Regions from separate parts of the Streptomyces tuirus genome, predicted to be linked through region 2. Evidence: riboswitches for the same ligand, from Rfam matches in the RefSeq annotation. Region 2 holds a riboswitch; each other region holds the start of a gene.
What was found. A riboswitch is a leader RNA that binds a small molecule or an ion and turns the genes downstream of it on or off. The one in region 2 is predicted to bind cobalamin.
Positions count from the first base shown of each region.

Region 1 (7,689 bases), 4.9 Mb from region 2:
ATGACGAGAAGCTCACGGCCGGGACCGGGCGGCTGCAGCGCATCCTCGATCAGCTCGCAGACGTCCGTCTCGTCCAGGTGGGTCAGCAGACGGAAGCCGAAGTAGGCCTGGAGGATGCTGTGCGGGAAGCGCGCCTTCTGCTCGAAGCCCTCCAGCAGTCCGAGCTTGTCCGCGTTGCCCACCAGACGGGCGAGGACGGCGTGGGCCTGGGTCATGTTCCCCCGGTGCAGCCGCTTGTTCTCCTCGTCGCCGAGCCTGACGCTGAGCGCCTCCCAGATCCTCTCCCGGTGCCACTCGGAGAAGGCGTGGTCCTGCTTGCCGTACCGGTCGGTGCCACGCACCCGGGTCCACAGGTGGCCTGCCTGGGTCCTCGCGTGCCGGGCTCTGCCGGGGTGGGCGTCCCGGCCGAGCAACTCGGCGAAGTCCACTTCCAGCTTGTCCTGCAGGAGGCCCACGCACGCCAGGGCGGAGACAACCTCCAGAGTGTCCTGGCGCTCCTGGGGCGTGAGCGCGACGTCCACGCGCAGTCGGCCCTCCTGCAGGGCACGGCCCCAGGTGTCCAGCAGCCACAGCCGGAGCATGCTGCGATCCCGGCTGCGGGTGTTCAGGCGCTTGGGGTCGTCGGTCGGGCGGTCGCGCTCCAGGGCGCCGTGCCGGTGGAGTTCGCGGGCGATCTGCAGGTAGACGGGCGACTCGGTCACCTCCGCCGTCTCCACAATCCAGTCCACCCGGCGCTCGTCCGTCTCCGGTGCGGAGGCCTTGACGAAGTCCAGCGCCTCCTCCTCGCTCAGCGGTTCCAGCTCCACGATCGCGGCGGACGTGGTGTCCAGCGGACTGTGCGGCCGGGAGGCGATGACCACCGGTAGCCGCTCCTCGTAGGCACGTTCGATGGCACGGCGGATGATGTTGTCCCGGTTCTGCTGGAGACGGCCGTCCAGAAGAGCCTCTTCGAGGCCGTCGGCGATGACGACCAGCTTGTCGTCGGCGAGCAGTTGCTGCCAGACACGCTCGGTCTTGGTGCGGGCGAGGATGCCCTGGGGCGCTTCCTCGGCGAACCGCTGCTGGGCCATCCGCTCGAAGTTCAGATCGGCCTCGCCGTCGGCGTCCCGCAGCCGGATCGGCACGGGAACGGCACGCTCATGGGCCAGCAGTTCCGTGAGCCGCACGAGGACGGCGGTCTTCCCCGTGCCGACACCGCCGACGAGCAGATAGGGCCGACGGGTGGTGCGTTCCCTCAGCCGTTGCGCGATGACCTGGGCGAGTTCCTCGCGGCCCACGATCTGCGTGTCGTCGTGGCCGGAGGTGAGCACGAGTCCATGAGGGTCCTTGCGCGCCTTGACGAGGTAGCGCCGTTTGTTCCAGCTGTACCACCAGAACAGGAAGAGCGCGGCGGCGACCGATGCGGTGAGGACCGGGCCGACGAACCTGACCAGCGCCTCTACCCCCGGCTCCTGCTGCCACTTCTCGACCGTGGTCTCCCTGCCGGTGACCAGCAGCATGTGGACGCCGGCCCCGATCCAGCCGAAGACCACGAGGGCTCCGACCGCCCACGCCATCCGGACCACGTTGGTGTAGGAGAACCACCTGCGCCACTTCTTGGGGCGGGTGGTGCCCCGGCGGGCCTCGAGACGAATGGTCAGACCGTGCCAGTGGCCGACGAATCCGCGGCTGGTCCGCTTCGCTGCCCGGCGCAGATCCAGTGTCACCATCGGCGCGTTGCGCGGCCGCTCCTTGCCCGCAGTGCGACGGACGACCCTCGTCATGGCGCTTGCTCCCTCCGAGAGGACTTCCGCTGCGGAGGATCTGACGGGCGCCGGCACCTACTTCCATGGAAGCACTCCAGGCACGCCCCGCAACCCGGTGGGACACGCCCCGAGGGATCACTCTCCTCATCCATCAGCTGACGCTCCGACACCACCGCGACACAACATCTGGGGGTGCCAACCCGGCCCGGCACAAGATGTATGCTCATGCTCGCTGTCGCCGCAGGGGAATCCGGTGCGAATCCGGAACTGTCCCGCAACGGTGTACCCATGCCCATATCGGCGCATGGGCGTCAGTCCGAGGACCTGCCGACAGCGCACCCGGCCACCCGGCCGGTGTGCCCTGACGTCCGGGCCTCGTGGAATGGGCCGGTGGACGCGACGCCGCGTGCGCTCGTGTGCTGCCCCCTGCCCTCGACGAGGCCCCGTGCCGAGCGAGGGAGAGCCCCACGTGACCATCGCGCCAGCCGAACCGGTCTCAGCCGCCGAGGAGGAGCAGGACGCTCCCGGTACCGCGCTGCTGCGGACCCTGACCGAGCTGACCGCCGACCTCCCCGACGCCGACCCCGGCCGGGTCGCCGCCGCCGCGCTGCGCGGCCGGTCCGCCGCCGCGGACGAGGCGGAGTTGCGGGAACTGGCGACAGAGGCCGCGGCCGGTCTGATCTCCGAGGATCCCGCCTACTCCCGGCTGGCCGCCCGGCTGCTGACCATCGGCATCCGCGAGGAGGCCGCCTCGCAGGGCGTCACGTCTTTCACCGAGTCCGTGGCGGTCGGCCACCGAGAGGGCCTCATCGCCGACCGCACCGCCGAGTTCGTCCGGGTGCACGCGGCCCGGCTCGACGCCCTGATCGACACCGGCGCCGACGACCGCTTCGGCTACTTCGGCCTGCGCACCCTGCACAGCCGCTACCTGCTCCGGCACCCGATCACCCGCAAGGTCGTCGAGACGCCCCAGCACTTCATGCTGCGGGTGGCGAGCGGCCTCGCGGAGGACGACACCACCCGTGCGCTGGAGGAGGTCGCGGCCCTGTACGGGCTCATGAGCCGCCTCGACTACCTCCCCTCCTCCCCCACCCTCTTCAACTCGGGGACCCGGCACCCGCAGATGTCGTCCTGCTACCTCCTCGACTCCCCCAAGGACGAGCTGGACTCCATCTACGACCGCTACCACCAGGTGGCCCGGCTGTCGAAGCACGCCGGGGGCATCGGAGTCGCCTACTCCCGCATCCGCGCCCGCGGTTCGCTGATCCGCGGCACCAACGGGCACTCCAACGGCATCGTCCCGTTCCTGAAGACCCTCGACGCCTCGGTCGCCGCCGTGAACCAGGGCGGCCGGCGCAAGGGCGCGGCCGCGGTCTACCTGGAGACCTGGCACTCCGACATCGAGGAGTTCCTGGAGCTGCGCGACAACACCGGCGAGGACGCCCGCCGCACGCACAACCTGAACCTGGCGCACTGGGTGCCGGACGAGTTCATGCGGCGCGTGAACGCCGACGGGCAGTGGTCGCTGTTCTCCCCCTCGGACGTGCCCGAGCTGGTCGACCTGTGGGGCGAGGAGTTCGACGCGGCGTACCGGGCGGCCGAGGCGAAGGGCCTGGCGAGGAAGACCCTGCCCGCCCGTGAGCTGTACGGCCGCATGATGCGCACCCTCGCGCAGACCGGCAACGGCTGGATGACCTTCAAGGACGCCGCCAACCGCACCGCCAACCAGACGGCCGAGCCGGGCCACGTCGTCCACTCCTCCAACCTCTGCACGGAGATCCTGGAGGTCACCAGCGACGGGGAGACGGCGGTCTGCAACCTGGGCTCGGTCAACCTGGGTTCCTTTGTCGACACATCGACCGGCGGCCTGGACTGGGAGCGACTGGACGAGACCGTCCGTACGGCCGTGACCTTCCTCGACCGGGTCGTCGACATCAACTTCTACCCGACCGAGCAGGCGGGCCGCTCCAACGCCCGCTGGCGTCCGGTCGGCCTCGGCGCGATGGGCCTTCAGGACGTCTTCTTCAAGCTGCGCCTGCCCTTCGACTCGCCTCAGGCCAAGGCCCTCTCCACCCGCATCGCCGAGCGGATCATGCTCGCCGCGTACGAGGCCTCCGCCGACCTCGCCGAGCGGAGCGGCCCGCTGCCGGCCTGGAAGAAGACCCGTACGGCCCGGGGCGTACTGCACCCCGACCACTACGACGTGGAGCTGACCTGGCCGGAGCGCTGGGCGGCGCTGCGCGAGCGCATCGCCACGACCGGCATGCGCAACTCGCTGCTCCTCGCCATCGCCCCCACGGCCACCATCGCCTCGATCGCGGGCGTGTACGAGTGCATCGAGCCGCAGGTGTCCAACCTGTTCAAGCGCGAGACGCTGTCGGGTGAGTTCCTCCAGGTCAACTCCTACCTGGTGGACGAGCTCAAGCGGCTCGGCGTGTGGGACGCCCGCAGCCGGGAGGCCCTGCGTGAGGCCAGCGGCTCGGTGCAGGACTTCGCCTGGATCCCCGAGGACGTGCGCGCCCTCTACCGCACGGCGTGGGAGATCCCGCAGCGCGGCCTGATCGACATGGCGGCGGCCAGGACGCCGTTCCTGGACCAGTCCCAGTCACTGAACCTGTTCCTGGAGACGCCGACCATCGGCAAGCTCTCCTCGATGTACGCCTACGCCTGGAAGTCCGGGCTGAAGACCACGTACTACCTGCGCTCGCGCCCGGCGACCCGCATCGCCCGTGCCGCCCAGGCCACCGTCCCCGCGCAGGCCACCCCGGATCCCGAAGCGGTCGCCTGCTCCCTGGAAAACCCCGAGTCCTGCGAGGCCTGCCAGTAATGAGCACCCAGAACCTTCTCGACCCCGGCTTCGAGCTCACCCTGCGTCCCATGCGCTACCCGGACTTCTACGAGCGCTACCGGGACGCCATCAAGAACACCTGGACCGTGGAGGAGGTCGACCTCCACTCGGACGTCGCCGACCTCGCCAAGCTGTCACCGGCGGAGCAGCACCTGATCGGCCGGCTGGTGGCCTTCTTCGCCACGGGCGACTCGATCGTCGCGAACAACCTGGTGCTGACGCTGTACAAGCACATCAACTCCCCCGAGGCGCGGCTGTATCTGAGCCGTCAGCTCTTCGAGGAGGCCGTGCACGTCCAGTTCTATCTGACGCTGCTCGACACCTATCTGCCCGACCCGGAGGACCGCACTGCGGCCTTCGCCGCCGTGGAGAACATCCCGTCCATCCGCGAGAAGGCGTCGTTCTGCTTCAAGTGGATGGACTCGGTGGAGAAGCTGGACCGGCTGGAGACCCGGGCCGACCGCCGCCGGTTCCTGCTCAACCTGATCTGCTTCGCCGCGTGCATCGAGGGCCTGTTCTTCTACGGCGCCTTCGCCTACGTCTACTGGTTCCGCAGCCGGGGCCTGCTGCACGGCCTGGCCACCGGCACCAACTGGGTGTTCCGCGACGAGACGATGCACATGTCCTTCGCCTTCGACGTGGTCGACACGGTCCGCAAGGAGGAGCCGGAGCTGTTCGACGACCGGCTCCAGCAGGAGGTGACGGACATGCTCCGGGAGGCCGTCGAGGCCGAGCTGCAGTTCGCGCGCGACCTGTGCGGTGACGGCCTGCCGGGCATGAACACCGAGTCGATGCGGCAGTACCTGGAGTGCGTCGCCGACCAGCGGCTCACCCGCCTGGGCTTCGCTCCGGTCCACGGCTCGGAGAACCCCTTCTCGTTCATGGAGCTCCAGGGGGTTCAGGAGTTGACCAACTTCTTCGAGCGGCGGCCCTCCGCGTACCAGGTGGCGGTGGAGGGCACCGTCGACCTGGACGAGGACTTCTGAGCCGGACGCTCTCCGCGGGCCTCCTGGGCCTCCCGGATCTGACGGTCGATGCGCCGCTCGCGCACCAGGCCGATCACGGACGGGAGGATCAGGAGGACCAGGATCCCGAAGGTGGCGGACAGTCCGATGAGTGCTTCGATCTGGTTCGTGTTCATGGACACCACTGTCGCGCCGATTACTCCTTACCGTCAGTGGCAGTACTGCCGTAGACCCTCGAATTCCTGCCAAGGACGAGGCACACTGGATCCATGCTGCAGAACGTGGCCGTCGCCCTCCTCGACGGCGTGAACCCCTTTGAACTCGGTGTGGTGTGCGAAGTCTTCGGCACGGACCGGAGCGACGAGGGCCTGCCGGTCTACGACTTCGCCGTCGCCTCGGCCGAGGGCCCGGTCCTGCGGATGAACTCGGGCTTCTCGCTCCAGGTGGAGCACGGTCTGGAGCGGCTGGAGACGGCCGATCTGATCGCCGTGCCCGCGGGGCACAGCTACGCGTCCCGGGACTTCCCGCCGGAGCTGCTGGACGCGCTGCGCCGCGCGGTCGACCGCGGGGCGCGCGTGCTGAGCGTCTGCTCCGGTGTCTTCGTGCTGGCCGCGGCCGGACTGCTGGACGGCCGCCGGTGCGCCACGCACTGGAAGCACGCGACGGACCTCGCCCGGCTGTACCCCGGCGTGGTCGTCGAGCCGGACGTGCTCTACGTCGACGAGGACCCGGTGATCACCTCCGCCGGCACGGCCGCCGGCATCGACGCCTGCCTCCACCTGGTGCGCAAGGAGCAGGGCACCGAGGTCGCCAACAAGATCGCCCGGCGGATGGTGGTGCCGCCGCACCGCGACGGCGGCCAGGCCCAGTACATCGAGCGCCCCCTCCCCCACCCCGAGGGCGACACGATCGGCGAGGTGCTGGCGTGGATGGAGCGCCATCTCGACGAGGAGGTCACCGTCGAGCAGCTCGCCATCCACGCCCACATGTCCCCGCGCACCTTCGCCCGCCGCTTCCAGCAGGAGACCGGGACCACTCCCTACCGCTGGATCCTGCGCCAGCGCGTGCTGCTGGCCCAGCGGCTGCTGGAGGCGACGGACGAGACCATGGACGCCATCGCCGGCCGAACGGGGTTCGGCAACGCGGCCACACTGCGCCACCACTTCGTCCGGGCGGTGGGGACGACCCCGAACGCCTACCGGCGGACGTTCAGGGGCCCCGAGGCGGCCTGAGCCCGGGGATTCTCACCTCGCCACCGGCCGCACCCGCAGGTCGTGCGGCCGCAGCGTGATGCCGACACGGGTGGCGTCCTTCGAGCCCGGCACCTGCTCGAAGCGGTACTTCGTCGCCAGCGCCGCCGTGACCAGCGTCAGCTGGGCCATCGAGAAGTGGTCGCTGGGGCACTTGCGGTTGCCCACACTGAAGGGGCTCATGGCGTGCTTCGGGATGTCGGTGACCCGGTCCGGAAGCCAGCGGTCGGGGTCGAACTCCAGGTGCCGCTCGTACGACTTCGGATCGCGCTGGATCGCGTACGGGCTGTAGATGATGTCCGCCCCGGACGGAATACTGTATCCACCGAGTTCCGTGTCCCGCACCGCCCGGCGGGTGAGAATCCAGACGGCCGGGCTCAAACGCATGGACTCGACGACGACATTGTTGGTGTGCCTGAGTCCTCGGACGTCTGCGAATGCCACCGGCCTCCCACCGGTGACGGCTTGCACTTCGTCATGCACCCGGTCGGCGTGTTCGGGGTGCTCCGCGAGCATATGCAAGAGCCACATGATCGTGGAGGCGATGGTTTCGCTGCCGGGGGTGAGGATCGCGACGACTTGATCGTGGATCTCCTGTTCCCCGATCGGGTCGCCATTCTCGTCCTTCGCCTCGAGCAATGCCGTCAGCAAATCGTCCGGCTTTTGACCGGATGCCCGGCGCTCGGCGACGATCTCGTCGACGAGGAGATGCAAATCGGCCAAGGCCCGGTTGAATTCGCGATTGGCCGGGAGCGGCAGGTTGTAGAGCGGTCCGAGCGGGACCACCATCCGCCGGTACATCCCGCGGAAGACGGTGGCGAGGGCGACGCACAGCCGCTCCGCCCGTTCGTCCATGTAGTCGCCGCGCAGCAGACAGCGGG
Region 1 is NZ_AP023439.1:5,081,644-5,089,332, reverse strand. It holds gene IGS69_RS23515 (NACHT domain-containing protein) at 1-1,763, opposite strand, end outside; cobalamin riboswitch at 1,965-2,091, shown strand; gene IGS69_RS23510 (ribonucleoside-diphosphate reductase subunit alpha) at 2,215-4,572, shown strand; gene IGS69_RS23505 (ribonucleotide-diphosphate reductase subunit beta) at 4,572-5,579, shown strand; gene IGS69_RS23500 (hypothetical protein) at 5,492-5,734, opposite strand; gene IGS69_RS23495 (GlxA family transcriptional regulator) at 5,828-6,790, shown strand; gene IGS69_RS23490 (bifunctional albaflavenone monooxygenase/terpene synthase) at 6,803-7,689, opposite strand, start outside.
Region 1: another riboswitch for cobalamin. It lies ahead of IGS69_RS23510 (ribonucleoside-diphosphate reductase subunit alpha); the one in region 2 lies ahead of metE (5-methyltetrahydropteroyltriglutamate--homocysteine S-methyltransferase).

Region 2 (7,689 bases):
CCACCCGCTGGGCCGCGCACGTCCACACCGGAGTCTGATCTCGTCCCGGTGTGCCGCCGGGTCGGGCGGGGCGCGCCGCTCGGGCCGCCGTACCAGCGGGGCAGGGCCGCATTCGAGATGCTCGTGACGCTGCTGAGGGTGGCAGATGACAGGATGGGGGCATGACTATCAAGGTTTTCTTTGACATCACCATCGACGACGTTCCGGCCGGCCGGATCAACATGAACCTGTTCGACGACGTCGCCCCCAAGACCGTGGAGAACTTCCGCGCGCTCGCGACCGGCGAGAAGGGCTTCGGCTACAAGGGCTCGTCCTTCCACCGTGTCATCCCGGAATTCATGCTCCAGGGCGGTGACTTCACCCGCGGCGACGGCACGGGCGGCAAGAGCATCTACGGCGAGAAGTTCGCCGACGAGAACTTCACGCTGAAGCACACCAAGCCGGGTCAGCTCTCCATGGCCAACGCCGGCCCGAACACCAACGGCTCGCAGTTCTTCATCACCACGATCGTGACGTCGTGGCTCGACGGCAAGCACGTCGTCTTCGGTGAGGTCGCCGACGAGAGCAGCATGGAGGTCGTCCGCAAGATCGAGAGCTACGGCTCGCAGTCCGGCCGTACCAAGGCCAAGATCACCATCGCCGACTCCGGCACTCTCTGACGAGACGTCGCCGCGTGCGGGGGCCCGGGCATGCCGGACCCCGCACGACAGGGCGCTCACCAACCCTCGTACCTCGTGCCTACGGCCTGTCGAGCACCGTCCCCGTCACCACCGGCCTGTCGGGGAGCGGCTCGAGGTTCGTCACGTAGGATGGGGGAGGGATGTCTGTGGGTTGTCTGCGGAGCGGACACCGACGGCCGGCGGGCTGTGCGATCAAGCCAAGTCAGCCGCCCCGGCAGGCTGTCCTGACCGCTCGAACCGGCCCGGGCCTCGTGTCACCGGCCGGTCTGCGGACCGTAGGGCTGCAGGAGTTGGTCCACGGGCGCGTGATCGTCGGTGAGCAGGGGGGCGTCGCCGGTCCAGGAGTCGAGGTCCGCGCCGGTGGTGATCCTCCAGCCGGTGTGCCGGGCGTCCAGGTTTCTCCGTACCGCGCGAAGGTCGACCGGCCGGTCGGAGGCGAGCGCCACCAGGTTGCCGCCGACGGAGTCGGCAGGTGGGCCCTGGCCGATGTCGGCGGGTTCGCCGAGGACGGCGACGTGCTCGAAGGTCGCTCCCAGGGTGGCCAGTTCGGCCCGTGCGAAGTCCATACCACCGTGATCGATGAGGTTGACCACGTACAGACCGTCCTCGTTGAGCACCCGCCGTACGTCGGTCACCGCTTCCACCGTGGTGAGGTGCCACGGCACGCTCACACCCCCGAAGGCGTCGCCGACGACGAGGTCACGGCTGCCGGTGTCCAGGCGCCGCAGGCCCAGTCGGCCGTCCTCGACGCGCAGGCCGATACCGGCCTGCGCCGGCAGTCCGAGTTGCTCACGGTTGATGCCCGCGACACCGCCGTCGATCTCGGAGACGAGGCTGCTCGTTCCGGGCCGCGTGGCCGCGAGGTAGCGGGGCAAGGTGAGTCCGCCGCCGCCGATGTGATGAGCGGTCAGCGCTTCGCCTTGCGGAAACGCGGCATCCACCGCCGACGCGATGGCGCGCACGTACGCGAACTTCAGATGGGCCGGGTCGTCGATGTCGACGTAGGAGTGCCGCAGCCCGTCCAGGACGAGCGTGCGGCCCTTGCCCCCGTCGGAGTCCGCGACGACCCGTGCGCAGTGATACTTGGTCTCCACATCGCAGCCCCCGGGCGCGACGGTGACACCGAGGCCGCCGGCCAGGACCATCAGCGTCAGGGCAGGGGTGCCGCTCCATCCGCGTGTTCGCCACTCGACCCACGCCCCACCCGCCACCAGCAGGGCTCCGAGGCCGAGCAGTATCCCGCTGACCGGCAATCTCGAGACGAGGACGAAGCCGGTGAGCACGGTGCCGACGATGGCGCCGACGGTACCCACACCGGACAGGCGGCCGACCACCGTACCGGTCTCCGCCAGGTTGGTGAGCCGCAGCTTCGTGACGAACGGTGTCACCGCGGAGAGCAGCGCGCCCGGCACCAGGATGGTCAGGGACGCGATCACCAGGAGCACCGCCGGTGCCCACTCCGCGGTGGTGCGCAGCACGGACGGGGTGAGCGCCACGACCGCTCCGGACACTCCGAGCGAAGGGCCGATGAGCCGACGGGGATCGACCTGGTCCGCCATGTGGCCGCCCAGCCAGGAGCCGAAGGCGATGGCGGTGAGCGCGATGCCGATCACCATGGTGCTGGTCTCGAGGGTCAGGCCGAGGTAGGGAGCGAGCAGCCGCAGAGCGACGATCTCGACCACCAGAACCGCTGCCGAGGAGCCGAACACCAGCAGTGCGGCGGCCCGGGGCCCCAGACCGGCACGGCCCTGTGTGCGCTCAGGGGCGGGCGACGAAGACGATTCGGTCACGGGCGACATTCTTGCACGCAGCTCACAGACGGAACGGCACCGTCCGAGCCCTCATCTGCCCGCCCCGCGGTGTGACTTGCGGTCGGCGGACGTGGATCGGGTGTCGGCGCCAGGGAGGCGTACGCCGGCCATCCGAGCGGCTCCTCGGTCAGGAGTTCAGGGGCGGGCGTTCAGTACCTCCAGGCTGCCGGTGCTGGTGTCGTAGCTGCGCAGGGTCGTGAGTTGGATGGACAGCGGCGGCGCCGGAAGCAGCTCGGGGATCCGCCGGTCGGCGAAAGCGCCGGCTCGCCGGGTCCGGCCGAGGGTGATGTGCGGGGCCCAGCGACCCGGTTCGTGGAGGGGGTTGAGGGTCCCGGGCGGGCTGTCCGAGGCCACCGCGTCCCACACGCGGCGGTGCAGGCGGGCCAGCGCGGAGTCCAGGTCCAGCGCCCAGGCCAGCACCGTGGTGGGCCGCTCGAAGCGGACCACGCCGGTGCATCGCACCGGCAGCGGCAGGGTGGCGGCCGCCTCGGCGAGCTCCCACCGGATCGGGGCGGTCAACTCCGGGCACACGGCGAGGGTGATGTGCGGGCTGTTGGTCGGTGAGCGGTGACGCGCCTGGCTGGGCAGCCCCGCGTCGGCGAGCCGCCGCCAGGCCTCCCGGACTGCTTGATCCGCCGTCTCGTCCAGCAAGAGCTCGACCGTGCGCACCGCGGCAGCCTACCGGCGATCACCGGCACGGTCCCGGCCGACCGGGGCCATCCGGTGGGTCAGGTGCCGCACCCGAACGGGCGACGCGGGGCGGCGACCGCATCCGGTTCCGCCGCGACGGGCGGCATCTCCAGCGCGCCTGTACGCATGCCCGCCCCTGACGGAAGGCTTCCGGCCATGGCGCACGCCACCCCGCACCGGCTCTTCCTGACACGCCCGTTCGCCGCGCAGCACACCACGCCGCCGGCGCTCGCCGTGCCTCGTCAGGACGGCACGGCGAGCGCGGGTCGGGGATGACTACTCGACGATCTTCAGCAGTTTGTTCGCGGTGCCCTGTGCGGGGTTGGAGATCTTGTCGGGTGTGGCGCCGTCGGTGAGGGCCTTGGCGACCTGTTCCGGCGTGGCGTCCTTGTGGCCCGCCAGGTAGACGGCCGCGGCGCCCACGACGTGCGGGGTGGCCATGGAGGTGCCCGATATGGTCTTGGTGCCTTCGTCGCTGTCGTTCCACGCGGAGGTGATGTCGGAGCCGGGGGCGTACACGTCCACGACCGCGCCGAAGTTGGAGAAGTCCGACTGCTTGTCGTCCTTGGTCGAGGACGCGACGGTGACGGCTTCCTTCACGCGGGCCGGGGAGCCCTGCCCGGCGTCGGAGGATTCGTTGCCCGCTGCCACGGCGAAGGTGACGCCGGCCGCGATGGCCTTGCGCACGGCTTCGTCCAGGGCCTCGTCGGCGCCGCCGCCCAGGCTCATGTTCGCCACGGACGGGCCCTGATGGTTCTTGGTGACCCAGTCGATGCCGGCGACGACCTGCTCGGTGGTTCCGGAGCCGTTGTCGTCGAGCACCCGGACGGCGACGATCTTCGCCTTCTTGGCAACGCCGTGGGCTGTGCCCGCGATCGTGCCGGCGACATGGGTGCCGTGGCCGTTGCCGTCCGTGGCGTCGTTGTCGTTGTCCACGGCGTCGAAGCCGGAGGCGGCCCGTCCCCCGAAGTCCTTGTGCGTGGTCCGTACGCCGGTGTCGATGACGTACGCGGTCACGCCCTCGCCCGCGCCGTCGGGGTAGGTGTACTTGCTGTCGCCGGCGGTGTCCGCCTGGTCCAGGCGGTCGAGGCCCCAGGAGGGCGGGTTGTCCTGGGTGGCGTTGATGCTGAACTTCTTGACCTGCACCACCTTGGCGACCGCCGGGTCGGCGGCGAGCCGCTTGGCCTCGGCCGACGAGAGGCCACCGGCGGAGAAGCCGTCGAGGGCGGCGGTGTAGGCGCGCTTGAGCTTGCCGCCGTACTCCTTGGCGAGGGCGGTCTTGTTCACCTTGTCGTCCAGCGTGACGATGAAGCTGCCCGGTACGGCTCCCTTGGCGCCGAGTCCGTACACGGTGCCCTCGGCGGGAGCGGATTCGGGAAGGATCTGCGCGTGTGCCGTCCCGAAAGTCGTCAGGGTTGCGGCGACAGCCGTGGCGGTGAGGATCTGCATTCTGCGTGTGAATGCGCGAGCTGACATGTGAGGGTTCTCCTCGTCACTTTCGTGGGGGGTGTGGGGGGTTCGGACCGGAACTGCGTTCGGCCCGCCTAGAACCTGACTCATTGATGTGCTCAGATCAAGGGCTTCACGTCGACCCGCGCCGTCTCAGCAGGTCAGCAGCGCACGAATCGGCCATCCTCCCCAGCGCGTTCATTCCTCACATGCCTGACGCTCATACGGACGTTGTGTCGAGGATGTGTGACCATACGCCGGGCGGAGCGGTGGTTCCGGACAATCTGGGTAGACAACGCCGGTTCCGCAGCAAGCGATTTCGGGCCGGCGTTTCGTAGAACCCGAAAATTGCTGCGGACCGCGCCCCTCGGCAAAAACCAGACCGATTAGCTACCCCGGCCGCGTGACCCACCTCACCGTCCGGATGGCGAGGCGAGCAGTCCTGTTCTCCGGCGGGCCCGTAGGGTGACCGGTGCAGCTGGTTCGCCCCGTCCGCCAGGCGGGATGCGTCGCAAGAGGGAACCCGGTGGGAATCCGGGACTGCCCCGCAGCGGTGAGCGGGAACGACCGCCGTCATACGCACTGGGTCCGACGCATGGGGCCTGGGAAGCGACGGCCAGTAGGAGTCCTCCGTCCGGAGGATGTGCCCGCGAGTCCGAAGACCTGCCCGTTGCCCGTGTACGACCGGCTCGTGCACGGATATCCCGGTGACCTCGTGGGCGGGTCGGCGTACATACCGGGCGGACAGCCGCGCTCCGTCGCGCGAGGCCGACTCCGTCCGGTCCGTCACTCCTTCGCGCTCTCGTCCGGTCTCCGGGATCTCAGGGATTCATCTCGCGAAGGAGATCTCCGTGACCACCACCAAGGCCGCGGCCGCGACAGCGCGGGCCACCGTGTACGGCTACCCCCGCCAGGGCCCGGAGCGGGAGTTGAAGAAGGCCATCGAGGGCTACTGGAAGGGCCGCGTCACCGCGGACACCCTGGAGGCCGTCGCCGCTGGACTGCGCCGCACCAACTGGCGGGAGCTGGCCGCGGCCGGCATCGACGAAGTGCCCACCGGTGACTTCTCGTACTACGACCACGTCCTCGACACCACCGTCATGGTCGGCGCCGTCCCCGGCCGCCACCGTGCCGCCGTCGAGGCGGACGCCCTGGACGGGTACTTCGCCATGGCCCGCGGCACCCAGGACGCGGCGCCGCTGGAGATGACCAAGTGGTTCGACACCAACTACCACTACCTTGTACCGGAGTTGGGTCCGGACACCGTCTTCACCGCGAACTCCGCCAAGCCCGTCACCGAGCTGCGGGAGGCCCTCGCCCTCGGGCTCACCGCCCGTCCCGTGCTGGTCGGCCCCGTCACCTACCTCCTGCTCGCCAAGCCCGCCCCGGGCGTGCCCGCGGACTTCGAGCCGCTCACCCTCCTCGACCGGCTGCTCCCGGTGTACGCCGAAGTCCTCGCCGACCTGCGCGCGGCAGGCGCCGCGTGGGTGCAACTCGACGAGCCCGCGCTCGTCCAGGACCGCACTCCCGCCGAACTGAACGCCGCAGCGCGCGTCTACCGCGGCCTCGGCGCCCTGGCCGACCGGCCGAAGCTGCTGGTCGCGTCGTACTTCGACCGGCTCGGCGACGCACTTCCGATGCTGGCCAAGGCTCCCGTCGACGGGCTCGCGCTGGACTTCACCGAGTCCGCCTCCGCCAACCTCGACGCCCTGGCGGCCGTCGGCGGGCTGCCCGGCAAGCGGCTGATCGCCGGGGTCGTCAACGGCCGCAACATCTGGGTCGACGACCTGGAGAAGTCACTGTCCACCCTCGGCACCCTGCTCGGGCTGGCCGACCGGGTCGACGTGGCCGCCTCCTGCTCCCTGCTCCATGTGCCGCTGGATTCCGCCCGGGAGCGGGACATCGATCCGCAGATCCTGCGCTGGCTCTCCTTCGCGAAGCAGAAGACGGGCGAGATCGTCACCCTCGCCAAGGGCCTGGCCCAGGGCACCGACACGATCACCGGCCAACTCGCCGCCAACCGCGCCGACCTGGCTTCCCGCGCGGGTTCGCCGATCACCCACGACCCCGAAGTCCGGGCTCGCACCGCCGCCGTCACCGCCGCGGACGCCCGCCGCTCACAGTCCTACGCCGAACGGGCCGCCGCCCAGCGGGCCCACCTGCGTCTCCCCCTGCTGCCGACCACGACCATCGGCTCCTTCCCGCAGACCGGCGAGCTCCGCACCGCGCGGGCCGATCTGCGCGCGGGCCGCATCGACGCGGCCGGCTACGAGGAGCGCATCAAGGCCGAGATCAGCGAGGTCATCTCCTTCCAGGAGAGGACCGGCCTGGATGTCCTCGTGCACGGCGAGGCCGAACGCAACGACATGGTCCAGTACTTCGCCGAGCAACTGACCGGCTACCTGGCCACCCAGCACGGCTGGGTCCAGTCCTACGGCACCCGCTACGTCCGCCCGCCGATCCTCGCCGGCGACATCTCCCGCCCGCAGCCGATGACGGTGCGCTGGACGTCGTACGCCCAGTCGCTCACGCGGAAGCCGGTCAAGGGCATGCTCACCGGCCCGGTCACCATGCTCGCCTGGTCCTTCGTCCGCGACGACCAGCCCCTCGGCGACACCGCCCGCCAGGTCGCCCTCGCCCTGCGCGACGAGGTGGGCGACCTGGAGGCGGCCGGAACGTCCGTCATCCAGGTCGACGAGCCGGCCCTGCGCGAGACGCTGCCGCTGCGCGCCACCGACCACCCCGCCTACCTGGCGTGGGCCACCGAGGCGTTCCGGCTCACCACCTGCGGGGTGCGGCCGGACACCCAGATCCACACCCACATGTGCTACGCCGAGTTCGGTGACATCGTCCAGGCCATCGACGCCCTCGACGCCGATGTCATCAGCCTGGAGGCGGCCCGCTCGCACATGCAGGCCGCCCGCGAACTCGCCGCCCACGGCTACCCACGCGAGGCCGGGCCCGGGGTGTACGACATCCACTCCCCCCGCGTCCCGAGCACCGAGGAGGCCGCCGAACTGCTCCGCACCGGTCTGAAGGCCATTCCCGCCGAGCGCCTC
Region 2 is NZ_AP023439.1:150,577-158,265, forward strand. It holds gene IGS69_RS00730 (CHAT domain-containing protein) at 1-38, shown strand, start outside; gene IGS69_RS00735 (peptidylprolyl isomerase) at 162-659, shown strand; gene IGS69_RS00740 (fused MFS/spermidine synthase) at 935-2,479, opposite strand; gene IGS69_RS00745 (2'-5' RNA ligase family protein) at 2,627-3,160, opposite strand; gene IGS69_RS00750 (S8 family peptidase) at 3,458-4,657, opposite strand; cobalamin riboswitch at 5,093-5,315, shown strand; gene metE (5-methyltetrahydropteroyltriglutamate--homocysteine S-methyltransferase) at 5,482-7,689, shown strand, end outside.

Region 3 (7,689 bases), 380 kb from region 2:
CTGTCCTGGCTCTTCGCCCTGTCCTCGGTGCTGGTGGTGTCCACCCAGCTGCCGGTGACCCGCTGGGCGGGCGACCGGCTCGATCCGCGCCGCTCGATGACCGCGGGACTGCTGCTGATCGCGTCCGGTTTCGCGGTGGTGGCCGCGGCCCGCCCGGCCGGCTGGACCGGCGCCGCCGGGCTGCTGCCGGCCACGGGCTTCGTGATCTTGCTCACCGTGGGGCAGATGCTGGTGGTGCCCGCCGCCCGCGCCTGGGTGCCCGACCTCGCCGAGGAAGGACGGCTCGGGCTCTACACGGGCGCGCTGTCGTCCGTCTCCGGCCTGATCGTCCTGGCCGGCAGCGCGGCCACCGGCTCGCTGCTCGACCTGGGGCTGCCGGCGGCCGTGCCGTGGCTGGTCCTCGCGGCCGTACCGGCCCTGGCGGTGGGCCTGTTGCCGCGCCATGCGAAGGAGGCGGGCGCGGCGGTCTGAGACGGCACCGGCGCCCCGGGACGCCCGGCGCGCCGGAGCGTCAACCCGGCGGGTGACCTCTTCGCGCGGGATGTGCGAGACAGCGCCCGGTGAGGACACTGCCGCGGCGATCGGTGGTCACGCCGCGCCAGTATCCTGGGTCGGCTGCGGCACCCCCCACCAATCCCCGTGCACAAGCGGGGAGTTCGGCCTGCGGCGACGACCTACCCACACGCATGAGACGAGGACGAGTGCTGCTAGCGGGCCGCTACCGGCTGGATGTTGAGATCGGGCGCGGTGGAATGGGAGAGGTCTGGCGCGCGTACGACGAGACGCTCGCCAGAGCGGTGGCCCTCAAGCTGCTGCTCCCCCAGGACACCGATGCCACGGCGACCTCCCGGTTCCGTCTGGAGGCTCAGACCGCCGGGCGTCTCAACCACCCCAACGTGGTCGGCGTCCTGGACTTCGGCGAGTACGACAACCGGCTGTACCTGGTGATGGAGCTGGTCGAGGGCGACAGCCTCGCCGGGGTGCTGACGGGCTCGGGCGCGCTCCCCGCCGAGCAGGTGGCCGATCTGGCCGCACAGGCGTCCGCCGGGCTGGCCGCCGCGCACGGGCAGGGCATCGTGCACCGGGACGTCAAACCCGCCAACCTGCTGCTGGACGCCAACGGCACCCTGAAGATCGGCGACTTCGGCATCGCGCGGTTCCTCGACGACCCGGGCGCCGCTCTCACGGCCACCGGCCAGATCGTCGGCACCGGCCTGTACCTCGCGCCCGAGCGTGCCCTGGGCAAGCAGGCGGGGCCCGCCTCCGACATGTACTCCCTGGGCTGTGTGCTCTATCAGCTCCTCAGCGGGCGCCCGCCGTTCGAGGCCGACACCGCCGTAGCCCTTCTCCACCAGCACCTCGACGCCGCCCCCGTGCCACCCCGCGAGCTGGGTGTCGCCGGGCTGCCGCCCGCGTTCGAGAACTACCTCCTCGGACTGCTCGCCAAGCAGCCCGAGGACCGGCCCACCGCCCAGCAGGCCGCCGAGTGGTTCGCCGGCGGCGCCTGGCGGGGCCTGCCCGAGCCGCTGCCGGAAGCCTCGCCGCCACTGCGGCCCAGGACCACGTCCGCGGCGATGCCCGCCGGGCCGGGCCCGTACGCCACGGCCGGGACCGGCAACCCGACCACGTACGCGCTGCCCGCGACTGCCGGGCACCGCAGCGCGGCCCGGGCGGCCCAGGCGGGACGTTCGGGACGCTCCCGCGGGCGCGGCGGCCCGGGCAACCGGTCGCGACTGGCCGCGACGGCCGCAGCCGCGGCGCTCTTCCTCGCCGCGATGCTCATCGGCATGCGCTGGTTCTCGCCCGACACGACCGCGGAAAGCACGGAACCCGACGCGTCCCCGACCGCGAGCAGCCCCGCCGCCACGCCGTCCACCGACTCCGCGTCGTCTTCCTCGTCCGATTCCGAGGCCGGTCCCGGGGCCGCTCCGGCGGCCGGGCCGGGGGTGGCCGACGCGCCGGCCGCCGGCACCGTGTCCGATGTCACTCCGTCCGCGCCGGCCGCTTCTCCGACGCCCGTGGCGCCGGAGCCCGGCGCCGCGACTCCGACGCAGGACGCGGGCCCCGGCGGGCCGGAGCAGCCGCAGCCGGAGAACCCGGGCCAGGCCGGGAATGACAGGGAAGGCGGCGACGGCGAGGACGACGGGGACGACGACTGACGCGGCCCGGGCAGCGCACGGAGGACCCCTGGCCGGTGCGCGTGGATCAGCCGGGGGATGCGCCGGTGTGCGAGCGGGCGCCCCCTCGCGCGCCCCTTGGGTGGCTTGTCATCGCCCTTACCCCGGCCTTATTGTCACCAGGCCTTGGTGAACGGGAAATCCGGTGTGATGCCGGTGCGGCCCTCGCCACTGTGAATCGGGAAGTCCGGCTCCGGCCCTCACGGGCAGCCACTGGGTCCTTGCGACCCGGGAAGGCGGAGTCCGGGCGGTGGTACCCGTCAGCCAGGAGACCGGCCAAGGCGCGTCAACCATCCACGAGGTGCTGGAGAGGGTCTGCTGAGCCATGCACATTGCCGAGGGTTTCCTTCCTCCGGCGCACGCGGTCGCCTGGGGCGTCGCGTCGGCGCCGTTCGTCGTCCACGGGGTCCGGTCACTCACCCGTGAAGTCCGCGAGCACCCCGAGAGCACCCTGCTCCTCGGTGCGTCCGGCGCCTTCACCTTCGTCCTGTCCGCCCTGAAACTGCCGTCCGTCACCGGCAGTTGCTCACACCCCACCGGCACGGGCCTCGGAGCCATCCTGTTCCGGCCGCCCATCATGGCGGTGCTGGGCACCATCACCCTGCTGTTCCAGGCGCTGTTGCTCGCGCACGGCGGCCTGACCACGCTCGGCGCCAACGTCTTCTCCATGGCGATCGTCGGCCCCTGGGCCGGATACGCCGTCTACAAGCTGCTGCGGCGCTCCAACGCGCCGCTGATGGTGGCGGTGTTCTCCGGCGCGTTCGTCGCCGACCTGTCCACCTACTGCGTCACCAGCGTGCAGCTGGCGCTCGCGTTCCCCGACCCGGGCAGCGGATTCCTGGGCGCGCTCGGCAAGTTCGGTTCCATCTTCGCCGTCACCCAGGTCCCGCTCGCGGTGAGCGAGGGTCTGCTGACCGTGCTCGTGATGCGGCTGCTCGTGCAGTCCAGCAAGGGCGAACTGACCCGGCTGGGTGTGCTCCTCGCCAAGAAGCAGACCCGCACCGAGACCGAGGCGGTGGCCCGATGAGCAGGAACACGAAGATCAACCTGGTCCTGCTGTTCGTCGTCGCGGCGCTCGCGGTGCTGCCCTTGGCGCTGGGTCTCGGCGACCACAAGAAGGAGCCGTTCGCGGGTGCCGACGGCGAGGCCGAGACGGCGATCACCGAGCTGAAGCCGGACTACGAGCCGTGGTTCTCGCCGCTGTACGAACCGCCGTCCGGTGAGATCGAGTCGGCGCTGTTCTCCTTCCAGGCGGCTCTCGGCGCCGGTGTCCTCGCCTACTACTTCGGCCTGCGCCGGGGCCGCAGGCAGGGCGAGCAGCGGGCGCTGGAGCGGGAGGCCGACAGCGCGCTCGCCGGGGCCACCGGGAAGTCCACCGCGGAACAGGACTGAGCCCGGGTGCTGCCGATCGACGCGGCGGCGCACAGCAGTCGCTGGCGCCGCCGCCATCCCGTGGACAAGGCCGTGCTCGGGCTCGGCCTCACCGTGCTCGCGATCTCGCTGCCGCCCTGGCCGGGCGCCGCCCTGGTCCTCCTGACCGCCCTGGTGGTGCTGCTGGGGCCGGCCGGGGTGCCCGGGCGGCGGCTGTGGCGGGCCTACCGGGTGCCGCTGGGCTTCTGCGTGACCGGCGCGGTCACGCTGCTCGTCCAGGTGGGCGGGCCGGGTGGTGTCGTCTCGCTCGCGCACGACGGGCCGCTGCGGGCCGGGGAGTTGCTGCTGCGCACCTCGGCGGCCTCCCTGGGCGTGCTGCTGTTCGCCTTCACCACGCCCATGTCCGACCTGCTGCCCCGGCTGGTCCGGGCCGGGGTTCCCGCGCCGGTCGTCGACGTCGCGCTCGTGACGTACCGGATGAGCTTCCTGCTGCTGGACTCCGTGCGGCGCATCCGGGAGGCCCAGGCGGCCCGGCTCGGGCACACCGGCCGGGCCGCGCAGTGGCGTTCCCTGGCCGGGCTCGGCGCCACCGCGTTCGTCCGCGCCTTCGACCGGGCGACCCGGCTCCAGGCCGGACTCGCCGGGCGCGGCTACGACGGCACCCTGCGCGTCCTGGTGCCCGAGGCCCGGGTCTCCGCCCGCTTCACGGCGGCCAGTTGCGCGCTCCTCGCCGCCCTGGCCGTCCTCACCCTCGTCCTGGAAAGGCCGCTGACATGAGCGAGCCCGCCCTCGTCGCCCTGCGGGGCGCGTCCTTCGCCTACGAGGACGGCCCGGCCGTGCTCAGCGGCCTCGACTTCGACATCCGCGAGGGACGCGCGCTCGCGCTGCTCGGCCGCAACGGCAGCGGCAAGACCACGCTGATGCGGCTGCTCTCCGGCGGGCTGAAGCCGCACGAGGGGCGGCTGACGGTCCAGGGGCAGCCGGTGTCGTACGACCGCAAGGGGCTGACCCGGCTGCGGACCACCGTGCAGCTGGTCGTGCAGGACCCGGACGACCAGCTGTTCGCGGCGTCCGTCGAGCAGGACGTGTCGTTCGGGCCGCTGAACCTCGGCCTCGACGACACGCAGGTGCGGGCGCGGGTGGCGGAGGCGCTCGCTGCCCTGGACATCACGGCCCTGGCCGACCGGCCCACCCATCTGCTCTCCTACGGGCAGCGCAAACGCACCTCCATCGCGGGTGCGGTGGCCATGCGGCCGCGGGTCCTCATCCTCGACGAGCCGACGGCCGGGCTCGACCCCGACGGGCAGGAACGGCTCCTCACCACCCTCGACGGGCTCCGTGCCGCCGGTACCACGGTGGTGATGGCCACCCACGACGTCGACCTCGCCCTGCGCTGGGCCGACGACGCGGCGCTGCTCACCCCGTCCGGTGTGCGCACCGGGCCCGCGGCCACGGCACTGGCCCGCCCGGACCTCCTGCGGGAGGCGGGCCTGCGCCTGCCTTGGGGCGCGGCGACGGCGGAACTCCTGCGCGCGCAGGGGCTGTTGGCCGACGCGGAGCCGGGTCCGCGGACGCCGGACGAACTCGCCGCCCTGGTGGGCGGAGGCCTGGGAGCGCCCGGAGGGTGAAGGGCGCCGGCGTGCACGAGGGGTTGGGGCCGCCTCGTGCGCACGTCGCGTGCGGGACGCCGGCGCGCACGTCGCGTGCGGGACACCGGCCCGCACGTCGCGTGCGGGACGCCGGCCCGCACGTCGCGTGCGGGACGCCGGCGCGCAGGACGCGTTCGTGACTCCGGCAGTCGCCGGAAAGCTGCTTGTCCGGCGTCGCGGCGCGACACTACGGTGCCGAGGTGGATCTCTTCTCACGCACCTGGACGGCGTTGCGCGCGGCCGTGGCGGATCTCTCCGACGAGGACTTCGGGCGGCCCTCCGGCTGCACGGGCTGGCTGGTACGGGATCTGGTGTGCCATCTGATCGTCGACGCCCAGGACGTCCTGATCACCCTGGCCACCCCGTCCGACCGGGAACCGACCCGTGACGCGCTGACGTACTGGGACGTCTCCGACACCCCGCCGACCGGTGACGACCCGCTCGACGCGCTGACCGTCCGGCTGGCCGCCGCCTACGAGGATCCGCACCTGCTGAAGTTCCATCTGGACGACGTCGGCTCGGCCGCCGGCCGCGCGGCCCTGCTCGCCGACCCGGCCGGCCGGGTCGGCACCCGGGACGAGATCCTCACCGTGGACGACTTCCTCTCCACCTACGTCATGGAGTGGACGCTGCACCACCTCGACCTGATCGCCTACCTCCCGGACGCCGAGCAGCCGCCCGCGGAGGGCCTCGTACGGTCGCGGGAGATGCTGGAGCAGATCGCGGGGAGCCCGTTCCCGCCTGCCTTCCACGACGTGGACGCCCTGCTGATCGGCACCGGACGGCGGACACCGACCGAGCGGGAGCAGGCCGGACTCGGCGAGCTGGCCTCGAAGGTGCCGCTCTACCTGGGCTGACCCGGATCCGGCCTCGGCGCCGACCGCGCTGAACGCCGTCCTGCAGGGTGACGCCGGTGAAGTACAGGCCGAGCGTCCCACCCCTAATCCGCCCGCCGCGCCTCAGGGCGCTCCCCGCACACCACCCCCCGGCCGGAAAACGCTTGGACGCCGCGGCCGGTATCGCGGGAGAATTCCGGACTCGACCCGAAACCTCACACATCCGTTGCGGCGATGGCCCCTGCCCGCACGCGCGGCGTGGCGGGCGGCCACAGGACGACACAGGGGTGGGATGGAAACGCCGGAAACACACAGGGCATTACCGGGCAGGCGCTCGGTACTTCTCGCACTTCGCTACTACGGACGGGAGTTGGCCCGGCTGCGCCGGTGGACGGCTCCCGCGATGCTGCTCTCCGCTCTGGGAAACATCGGAATCAACTACGTCGCGCCGCTGATCGTCGCCAAGCTGGTCGGCGGCATCGCGGGGAACAAGGACGTCACGGTCGGCGCGATGCTGCCGTACGTGCTCGCCTTCACCGGCGTCCTGCTGGCCGCGGAGGCGCTGTGGCGCGTCGCCCTGCACTGCCTCAACCGGCTCGACGCCCTGGGCATCGAGCACCTGTACGTGATCGGCATGGACGAACTGTTCGCCAAGGACGCCGCGTTCTTCCATGACAACTTCGCCGGTTCGCTGACCAAGCGGGTCCTCAGCTTCGCCTCGCGTTTCGAGCAGTTCGTCGACACGCTGACGTTCCAGATCGTGGGGAGCTTCGTGCCGGTCACGTTCGGCGCGGTGGTGCTGTGGCGCTACGAACCGCTGCTCGTCGTCGGCCTCCTGGTGATGATCGGGCTGACCGCGGTGCTGGTCGTGCCGCTCATCCGGCGGCGCCAGGCGCTCGTCGACCAGCGTGAGGAGGCGATCGCCCGGGTGTCGGGCCATGTCGCCGACAGCCTGATGAACATGGACACGGTGCGGGCGTTCGCCGCGGAGGGGCGCGAGGCCGCCGAACACCGGTCCCGGGTGGCGACGTCGCGCCGGCTCACCCTGCGGTCGTGGGACTACGGCAATCTGCGCATCGACACGCTGGTCGCGCCGATGTCCGTCCTCACCAGCGCGATGGGTCTGCTGCTCGCGGTGACGCTGGGCGGCGGAGCGCACGGTGTGGAGGCGGTCGTGGTCGCCTTCGCCTACTACAACAACGCCACCCGGATCATGTTCGAGTTCAACCAGATATACCGCCGGCTGGAGAGCTCGATGACGGAGGCCGCGCAGTTCACCGAACTGCTCCTGGTGCCGCCGACCGTGCTCGACCCGCCGGCCCCGGAACCGCTGCGGTCCCGGGCCGCCGACGTCCGCTTCGAGAAGGTGACCTTCGCCCACCGGGGCGGCCGCCCGCTCTTCGAGGGACTGGACCTGGCCGTGCCGAGCGGGGCGAAGATCGGTCTCGTGGGCCGGTCCGGCGGCGGCAAGACCTCCCTCACCCGGCTGCTGCTGCGGATGACCGACATCGACGGCGGCCGCATCCTGGTCGGCGGCCAGGACATCAGCCGGGTGCGCCAGGCGGACCTGCGCGAGCGGATCGCGTACGTGCCGCAGGACCCGGCGATGTTCCACCGCACCCTGCGGGACAACATCGCCTTCGCCCGGCCGGACGC
Region 3 is NZ_AP023439.1:535,494-543,182, forward strand. It holds gene IGS69_RS02540 (MDR family MFS transporter) at 1-471, shown strand, start outside; gene IGS69_RS02550 (serine/threonine-protein kinase) at 687-2,159, shown strand; cobalamin riboswitch at 2,288-2,472, shown strand; gene IGS69_RS02555 (energy-coupling factor ABC transporter permease) at 2,503-3,204, shown strand; gene IGS69_RS02560 (energy-coupling factor ABC transporter substrate-binding protein) at 3,201-3,569, shown strand; gene cbiQ (cobalt ECF transporter T component CbiQ) at 3,576-4,325, shown strand; gene IGS69_RS02570 (energy-coupling factor ABC transporter ATP-binding protein) at 4,322-5,176, shown strand; gene IGS69_RS02575 (maleylpyruvate isomerase N-terminal domain-containing protein) at 5,398-6,054, shown strand; gene IGS69_RS02580 (ABC transporter ATP-binding protein) at 6,326-7,689, shown strand, end outside.
Region 3: another riboswitch for cobalamin. It lies ahead of IGS69_RS02555 (energy-coupling factor ABC transporter permease); the one in region 2 lies ahead of metE (5-methyltetrahydropteroyltriglutamate--homocysteine S-methyltransferase).

Region 4 (7,689 bases), 1.4 Mb from region 2:
TTGCGGCCCGTCGGCAGGACGTTGACCAGCCCGCGGGTCGGCGAACCGGAGGGACCCGCCGGGACGTAACCGCCGTTCAGCGCCCGCAGGATGTGCCCGATCTCGTCGGTGGTCTTCTCCAGCCGGGGCACGACCTCGGTGCAGGCGAACTCCAGCACGGCGACGGCGTCGGGGAGTTCGGTGCCGAGGACCTCGCGGACCAGCGGCGCACTCTCGGCGACAGCCCAGCCGCGCTCCTCCATGCCCTCGGCGATCCGCCGGCACAGCTGCTCCAGCAGGTCGATCGCGTCGGCGGCACTGCGGGCCGGGCCGTCCACCAGGTTCGTCAGCTCCACCGGCACCTTCACCGGAGCGCCCGGTTCGGCCAGCAGCTCCTTCTCCACCAGCCCGAAGTGCCGCGCCAGCGACGCCCTCAGCCCCGGCAGCGCGTTGGCCTGGCCGCCCCACACCTGCGAGGCGCGCAGCACGGCCAGCACGAGGTTGACGCGCGGTTCACCGACCGGACCGCCGCCCAGGATGTGCAGTCCGTCGCGGATCTGCACGTCCTTGATCTCGCACAGATAGCCGTCGATGTGCATGACGAACTCGTCGAACTCCGCGTCGTCCGGCTGCTCGTCGACATGCAGGTCGTGGTGGAGCTCGGCGGCCTTGACCAGCGTCCAGATCTGGGCGCGCACGGTCGGGGCCTTCGCCGGGTCCAGGTCGGAGACGAGGGCGTACTCGTCGAGGAGCTGCTCCAGCTTGGCCAGGTCGCCGTAGGTGTCGGCGCGGGCCATCGGCGGCACGAGGTGGTCGACGACGGTGGCATGCCCGCGCCGCTTGGCCTGGGTGCCCTCCCCCGGGTCGTTGACGATGAACGGGTAGATCAGCGGCAGGTCCCCGAGGACCGCGTCCGGGGCGCAGCCCCCGCTGAGCCCGAGGCCCTTGCCGGGCAGCCACTCCATGGTGCCGTGCTTGCCCATGTGCACGATGGCGTCGGCGCCGAAACTGTTCTCCAGCCACCGGTAGGCCGCCATGTAGTGGTGGGACGGCGGCATGTCCGGGTCGTGGTAGATCGCGATCGGGTTCTCGCCGAAGCCGCGCGGCGGCTGGATCATCACGACGACGTTCCCGAACTGCAGGGACGCCAGGACGATGTCGTCGCCGTCGACGTAGAGACTGCCCGGCGGCTCGCCCCACGCCTCGGTCATGGCGTCCTTCAGCTCCGGGTCGAGCTTGTCGAACCACGCCCGGTAGTCGGCCAGCGGCACCCGCGCGGGCGCGGCGGCCAGCTGCTCCTCCGTCAGCCACTCCACGTCGTGCCCACCGGCGTTGATGAGCCGGTGGATCAGCTCGTCACCCTCGTCCGGATGCCCCTCGACGACGTATCCGGCGTCCCGCAGCGCGTCCAGCACCCGCACCGCCGAGGCCGGGGTGTCCAGCCCTACCGCGTTGCCGACCCGCGAGTGCTTGGTCGGGTAGGCGGTGAAGACCAGCGCCAGCTTCTTCTCGGCGTTCTCCTTGTGCCGCAGCCGCGCGTGCCGTACGGCGATGCCGGCGACGCGCCCCGCACGCTCCGGGTCGGCGACGTAGACGGGCACGTCGTCGGGGCCCTGCTCCTTGAAGGAGAACGGCACGGTGATCAGCCGTCCGTCGAACTCCGGGATCGCCACCTGCATCGCGGCGTCCATGGGGGAGAGGGCGGCGTCCGAGTCGGCCCAGGCCTGCCGCGAGGACGTCAGGCACAGGCCCTGGAGCACGGGGATGTCCAGCTCGGCGAGGGCGCCGATGTCCCAGGCCTCCTCGTCGCCGCCCGCCGACGCCTGCGAGGCGTGGGTGCCGCCCGCGGCCAGGACGGTGGCGACCAGGGTGTCGGCCTGCCCGAGGATCTCGTACAGGCCCGCGTCCGCCCCGCGCAGCGAACCGCAGTACACCGGCAGCGCGTTGGCGCCGCGCGCCTCGATCGCGTCGCACAGGGTGTCCACGAAGCCGGTGTTGCCGCTCAGTTCGTGCGCCCGGTAGAAGAGCACGCCGACGGTCGGACGGCCCGGCACGAGCTCGCGCTGGCCGTGGACGCCGTACTCGGGCATCTTCCGCGGTTCGTCGAACCCCTCGCCCGTCAGCAGCACGGTGTCGGAGAGGAACCGGGCCAGTTCGGTGAGGTTGTCCGGCCCGCCCTCCACGAGGTACCGCAGCGCCTCCGCGACGACACCGGCCGGGACGGACGACTCGGCCATCAGCTCCGCGTCCGGCACGGCCTCGCCGCCCAGCAGCACGGTCGGGACACCGGAGGCCTTCAGCGCGGCCAGTCCGTCCTCCCAGGCCCGCTTGCCGCCGAGCAGCCGGACGACGGCGACGGACGCCCCGTCCAGCAGGGCCGGGAGCTCCTCCCGGACGTCCACGCGGGTCGGGTTGCCGATCCGGTAGTCGGCACCGGAGGCGGCCCGGGCCGCCAGCAGGTCCGTGTCGGCGGTCGACAACAACAACACAGTGCTCATGCGGGCGCTCCCGGTGGAATGAAGGGCAGTCCTTGCGGCGCGCCGGACTCGATGAGCCGCCACAGCGCGTCGGTGTCCGCGTGCTGTTCGATCAGGTCGCCGAGCCGGTTGAGCTGCTCCTCGCGCAGCGCGGCGAACGAGGTGTCCGGCGCGGGCACGAAGCGGCGGCCCGCGGCGGCCGCCACCTCGCGCAGAAAGGCCCGCCGGAAGCCGTCCGACTCCAGCGAGCCGTGCCAGTGCGTCCCCCACGTCTGGCCGACCCGGCAGCCGTCCAGGAAGGGAGCCCCTCCCGTGACGTCGGCGACGCCGTGGTGGATCTCGTAACCCTCGACGTGCTCCCCGAGGGCCTCCCCGGACGGCCGGGTGAGGGTCTTCTCGCGGGCGAACCGCACCCGCACGGGCAGGATCCCGAGCCCGTCGACATGGCCCCGGCGGCTCTCGACATCGTCCTCGATGTGCTCGCCGAGGATCTGGAAGCCGCCGCAGATGCCGAGCACGGGCCGCTGCTCGGCGGCCCTGCGGACCAGGGCCTCGGCGAGCCCCCGCTCCCGCAGCCACTCCAGCGCCCGGACCGTCCCCCGGGTGCCGGGCACGATGACGAGGTCGGCGTCGGACAGCTCCTCCGGCCGATCCACGAACCGCACCACGACGCCCGGTTCGGCGGCCAGCGCGTCCACATCCGTGAAGTTGGACATCAGCGGCACGGCGCAGACCGCGACGCGCAGCACGTCCTCGCCGACGGGCGGGGCGACGACGGACTCCCGGACGGCCCCCCGCAGGGAGACCCTGAGGCCGTCCTCCTCGTCGATCCCGAGCCCGTGCCGGAACGGCAACACCCCGTACGTCTTCCGCCCCGTGAGCCCGAGCAGCATGTCCAGCCCCGGCTCCAGCAGGGAGACGTCCCCGCGGAACTTGTTGACGAGGAACCCGGCGACGCAACGCTGGTCCTCGGGCGACAGCAGCGCCACCGTCCCGAAGAACGAGGCGAACACCCCGCCCCGGTCGATGTCGCCGACGACGAGCACGGGCAGCCCGGCGTTCCGGGCGATCCCCATGTTCACGATGTCCGTCCGCCGCAGATTGATCTCGGCGGGAGAACCGGCCCCCTCACAGATCACCGCGTCATACGTGCCCCGCAACTGCTCCAGGCAGTCCAGCACCGTCCCGAGCAACTGCTGCTGCCGTCCGCCGTGATAGCCGCGCGCGCTCAGCTCCCCGACCGGCTTGCCCAGCAGCACGACCTGACTGCTCTGCTCTCCACCGGGCTTGAGCAGCACCGGGTTCATCAGCGCGGTCGGCACGATGCGGCAGGCCTGTGCCTGCATGGCCTGCGCCCGCCCGATCTCGGCCCCCTCCGTCGTCACGAAGGAGTTCAGGGACATGTTCTGCGCCTTGAAGGGCGCGACCTTGACGCCTTGGCGCACCAGCCACCGGCAGATCCCGGCGGTCACGACGCTCTTGCCGGCGTCGGAGGTCGTCCCGGCGACGAGAAGCCCACCGCTCATGTCATTTCCCCCTGTTCGATGACCGCGCGCTCATCAGCAGCCGCGCACCGGCGCACACCCCGAGCGCGAGCCAGGTGACGCGCTTCGACAGCCGCACGGCCCGCTCGACGTCATGGCGGCCGACGGCCCGCCCCCGCGTGTTCAGCACGGGCCGGTGCTCCACCCGCCCGCCGTACGACAGCGTCCCGCCCAGCCGCACCCCGAGCGCCCCCGCGAACGAGGCCTCCACGGGCCCGGCGTTGGGGCTCGGATGCCGCACCGCGTCGGCCCGCCACGCCCGCACGGCCCCCCGCGGATCCGGCCCCGCCAGCACGGCGAGTACGGCGGTCAGCCGCGCTCCCGGCCACCCCGCGAGGTCGTCCAGCCGCGCGGAGGCCCACCCGTACCGGCGGTACCGGGCCGACTTGTGCCCGACCATGGCGTCCAGGGTGTTGACGGCCCGGAACCCGAGCAGCCCCGGCACCCCGCCGACGGCCCCCCACACCAGCGCCCCCACCACGGCGTCGGAGGTGTTCTCGGCGACCGACTCGACCACGGCCCGGGCCATGCCGTCGGCGTCGAGGGCCTGCGGGTCACGCCCGCACAGATGCGGCAGCCGGGCCCGGGCCGCCTCGACGTCCCCGGCCTCCAGGGCACGCCCTATGGTCCGCGCCTCCCGGGCGAGTGAAGTCCCCCCGACGACGGCCCAGGTGGCGACGCCGGTCAGCGCGACGGAGGCGACGGCGGACGGCCGCACGGCACGCGCGGCGGCGGACCCGAGGGCGACGGCCCCTCCGGCACAGACGGCGGTGTGCAGCGCGCCCCACCCGCGGTGGTCCCGCCACAGCACCCGTTCCACGGCACTCGCGGCCCGCCCGAACGCGGCGACCGGATGCCCCCGGCGAGGATCACCGAGCAGCAGGTCACCGATCAGGCCGGCGGCGGCGCCGTACGCGAAGACGCGACCGGCACCCATGGGCTCAGCCGGCCAGGAGGGCGGGCAGGGGTGGGGTGTTGAACCTCGATCGGCAGCCGCGCATGGCGATATGTGTCCTCACTCAGGGTGTCCACGCCCTGGTTCGACGAGACCGGCGGTGAGAGTTCCTGGCTCCCGGGGATTGCTACCCCGGTGACAGTGGCGGGACCGCGCCGGACTTTCACCGGCTTCCTCTCCTGCCGCCGTATTGGCCCCGGCAGTCCACCACGGCCGGGAACCGCCGTCAACTTGCCGTTGACCTGCGAGGGGAGAGTGTGGAGAACCCCACATTGCCCCCTCCCGTACACACGACGACCGGGCGGCACGGAACCGGAGTTCCGTGCCGCCCGGTGGACACGACGTGACGTCAGGCCCTCAGGCCACGATCAGATAGATCCCGTACCCCACGGCCGCCGCACACGCCGCGAAGCACGCGTACGCGCCGGTGACCGCGAGTCCCGCGGACCCGCCCTCCGCCACCGCCCGCTCACGGCGCGACAGGCCGGTGATGCCGAGGGTGAACAGGCCGACGAGGGCCACGGTGACCACGAGGCTGACACCGAAGACGGAGCCGAGGGCCGCCCAGTCGATCTTCATATCCGAGACTCTTCCTTGTAACCGGTGGCGGGGTCAGACCGTGGTGGTCGTGGTCGGCGTGCGCTCGGCGGTGGCCTGCGACGGGAACGCGGGGACCGAGTCGTCCGACGCCGTGGCCGTGCCTCCCGCCGGGGGCGGTGTCACGGCGGCCATCGCCGTGGTGACCACGCCCGCGGGCTCGGTGTCGTCGGTGTCGTTGACGTTGGTGTGGTCGACGACCTCACGCCGCGAGAGCTTCCAGATCCACGCGCTGGAGGCGATGAGGAAGACCGCCACCGCGGCGGTGCCCCAGTTGCCGAAGCCGGTGACGTACTCGGCGAGCGCGCCCACCAGGGCCGCCGCCGGCAGCGTCAGGCCCCACGCGACGAACATCCGCGTCGCGGTGGACCAGCGGACCACACCGCCCTTGCGGCCGAGGCCCGCGCCCATCACCGAACCGGACACCGAGTGCGTCGTGGAGAGGGAGAAGCCGAGGTGCGAGGAGGCCAGGATGACGGTGGCCGCGGAGGTCTGGGCGGCGAAGCCCTGCTGCGGCTGGAGGTCGGTCAGGCCCTTGCCCATGGTGCGGATGATGCGCCAGCCGCCCAGGTACGTGCCGAGCGCGATGGCGAGACCCGCCGAGAGGATGACCCACATGGGCGGGTCGGAGTCGGGCGCGACGGCGCCGCCGGCCACCAGGGCGAGGGTGATGACACCCATCGTCTTCTGCGCGTCGTTGGTGCCGTGGGCCAGGGAGACCAGGCCCGCGGAGGCGATCTGGCCGGCCCGGTAGCCCTTCTTGGACGCGTTGCCGTCGGCCTTGCGGCCGAGGGAGTACGTCAGCCGCGTGGCGAGCATCGCCGCGATGCCCGCGACCAGCGGGGCGGCGATCGCCGGGATGAGCACCTTGGTGACCAGCACGTCGCCGTGCACCGCGCCGACGCCCGCCGAGGCGATCGTGGCGCCGATCAGACCGCCCATGAGGGCGTGGGAGGAGCTGGACGGCAGACCGACCAGCCAGGTCAGCAGGTTCCAGAGGATCGCGCCGACCAAGGCGGCGAAGATGACCTCGGGACGGATGCCGGCCTCGTCGACGAGGCCCTTTGAGATCGTGTTGGCGACTTCCACGGACAGGAAGGCGCCGACCAGGTTGAGGACCGCGGACATGGCCACCGCAACCTTGGGCTTCATGGCGCCCGTGGAAATGGTCGTGGCCATCGCGTTCGCGGTGTCGTGGAAACCGTTCGTGAAATCGAACGCGAGAGCGGTTACCACCACAATCGCGAGGATCAGCGAGAAGCTTTCCATTTACCCAGGCAATCGTTCGAGGTCATTGGCCAGCCGAACGTAGGCAAGCTGAGTGAACGGAAGATGAACTGGGAGGGGCGCAGGGGTGACCGCAACGGGGGGTCCTCGTTCCGCCCCGGAGCAGCGCCTTCCGCGCCCGAGCGACCGGGCCCCCGGGCGAACCCCTCCCGCCGTACGGGTTGTATGCGATCGGGCGCCGCGCACCGGGCCCGCCGCGCGCGAGTCGACATGGCGGCATGTGTGAAAAATCACCACAAAGGGTACGGCGAGACCGTTCGCTCTCAGGGCCTGAAGTGCCCCCGCCCGGCGGCGCTTCGAGCCCTTCCCTGGCAGGATCGCGGCATGGCTGAGCAGCGGGGTGACGAACGGCACGCGGGATACGTACGGGAGAGCGGACAGGGCGCCGGGGAGCCGAGGCGCAGGAGGGTGCGCCCCGAGGAGGCACGCGCCTGGGAGGACCTCGTCACGACGGCCCGCCGGTCGGTCTCGGACGGACTCGTCGTCGGCACGTCCGGCAACGTCTCGGTACGCGTCGGGGACACCGTCCTCGTCACGCCGTCGGGCGTCCCCTACGACCGGCTGGCGCCGGACGACGTGACCGGCGTGGACCTCGACGGCACCCAGGTCCTCGGCACGCTCGTCCCGACCAGCGAGCTGCCCATGCACCTCGCCGTCTACCGCACCACCGGCGCCCTGGCCGTCGTCCACACCCACGCCGTCCACGCGACGGCCGTCTCGACACTCGTGAGCGAGCTCCCGCTGATCCACTACATGGCCGCGGCGCTCGGCGGCCCCGTCCGGGTCGCCCCCTATGCCACCTACGGCACCGACGAGTTGGCCGAGAACATGCTCCGCGCCCTCGCCGACC
Region 4 is NZ_AP023439.1:1,506,165-1,513,853, reverse strand. It holds gene cobN (cobaltochelatase subunit CobN) at 1-2,477, opposite strand, end outside; gene IGS69_RS07065 (cobyric acid synthase) at 2,474-3,982, opposite strand; gene IGS69_RS07060 (cobalamin biosynthesis protein) at 3,984-4,937, opposite strand; cobalamin riboswitch at 5,038-5,195, opposite strand; gene IGS69_RS07055 (hypothetical protein) at 5,313-5,534, opposite strand; gene IGS69_RS07050 (inorganic phosphate transporter) at 5,568-6,821, opposite strand; gene IGS69_RS07045 (class II aldolase/adducin family protein) at 7,164-7,689, shown strand, end outside.
Region 4: another riboswitch for cobalamin. It lies ahead of IGS69_RS07060 (cobalamin biosynthesis protein); the one in region 2 lies ahead of metE (5-methyltetrahydropteroyltriglutamate--homocysteine S-methyltransferase).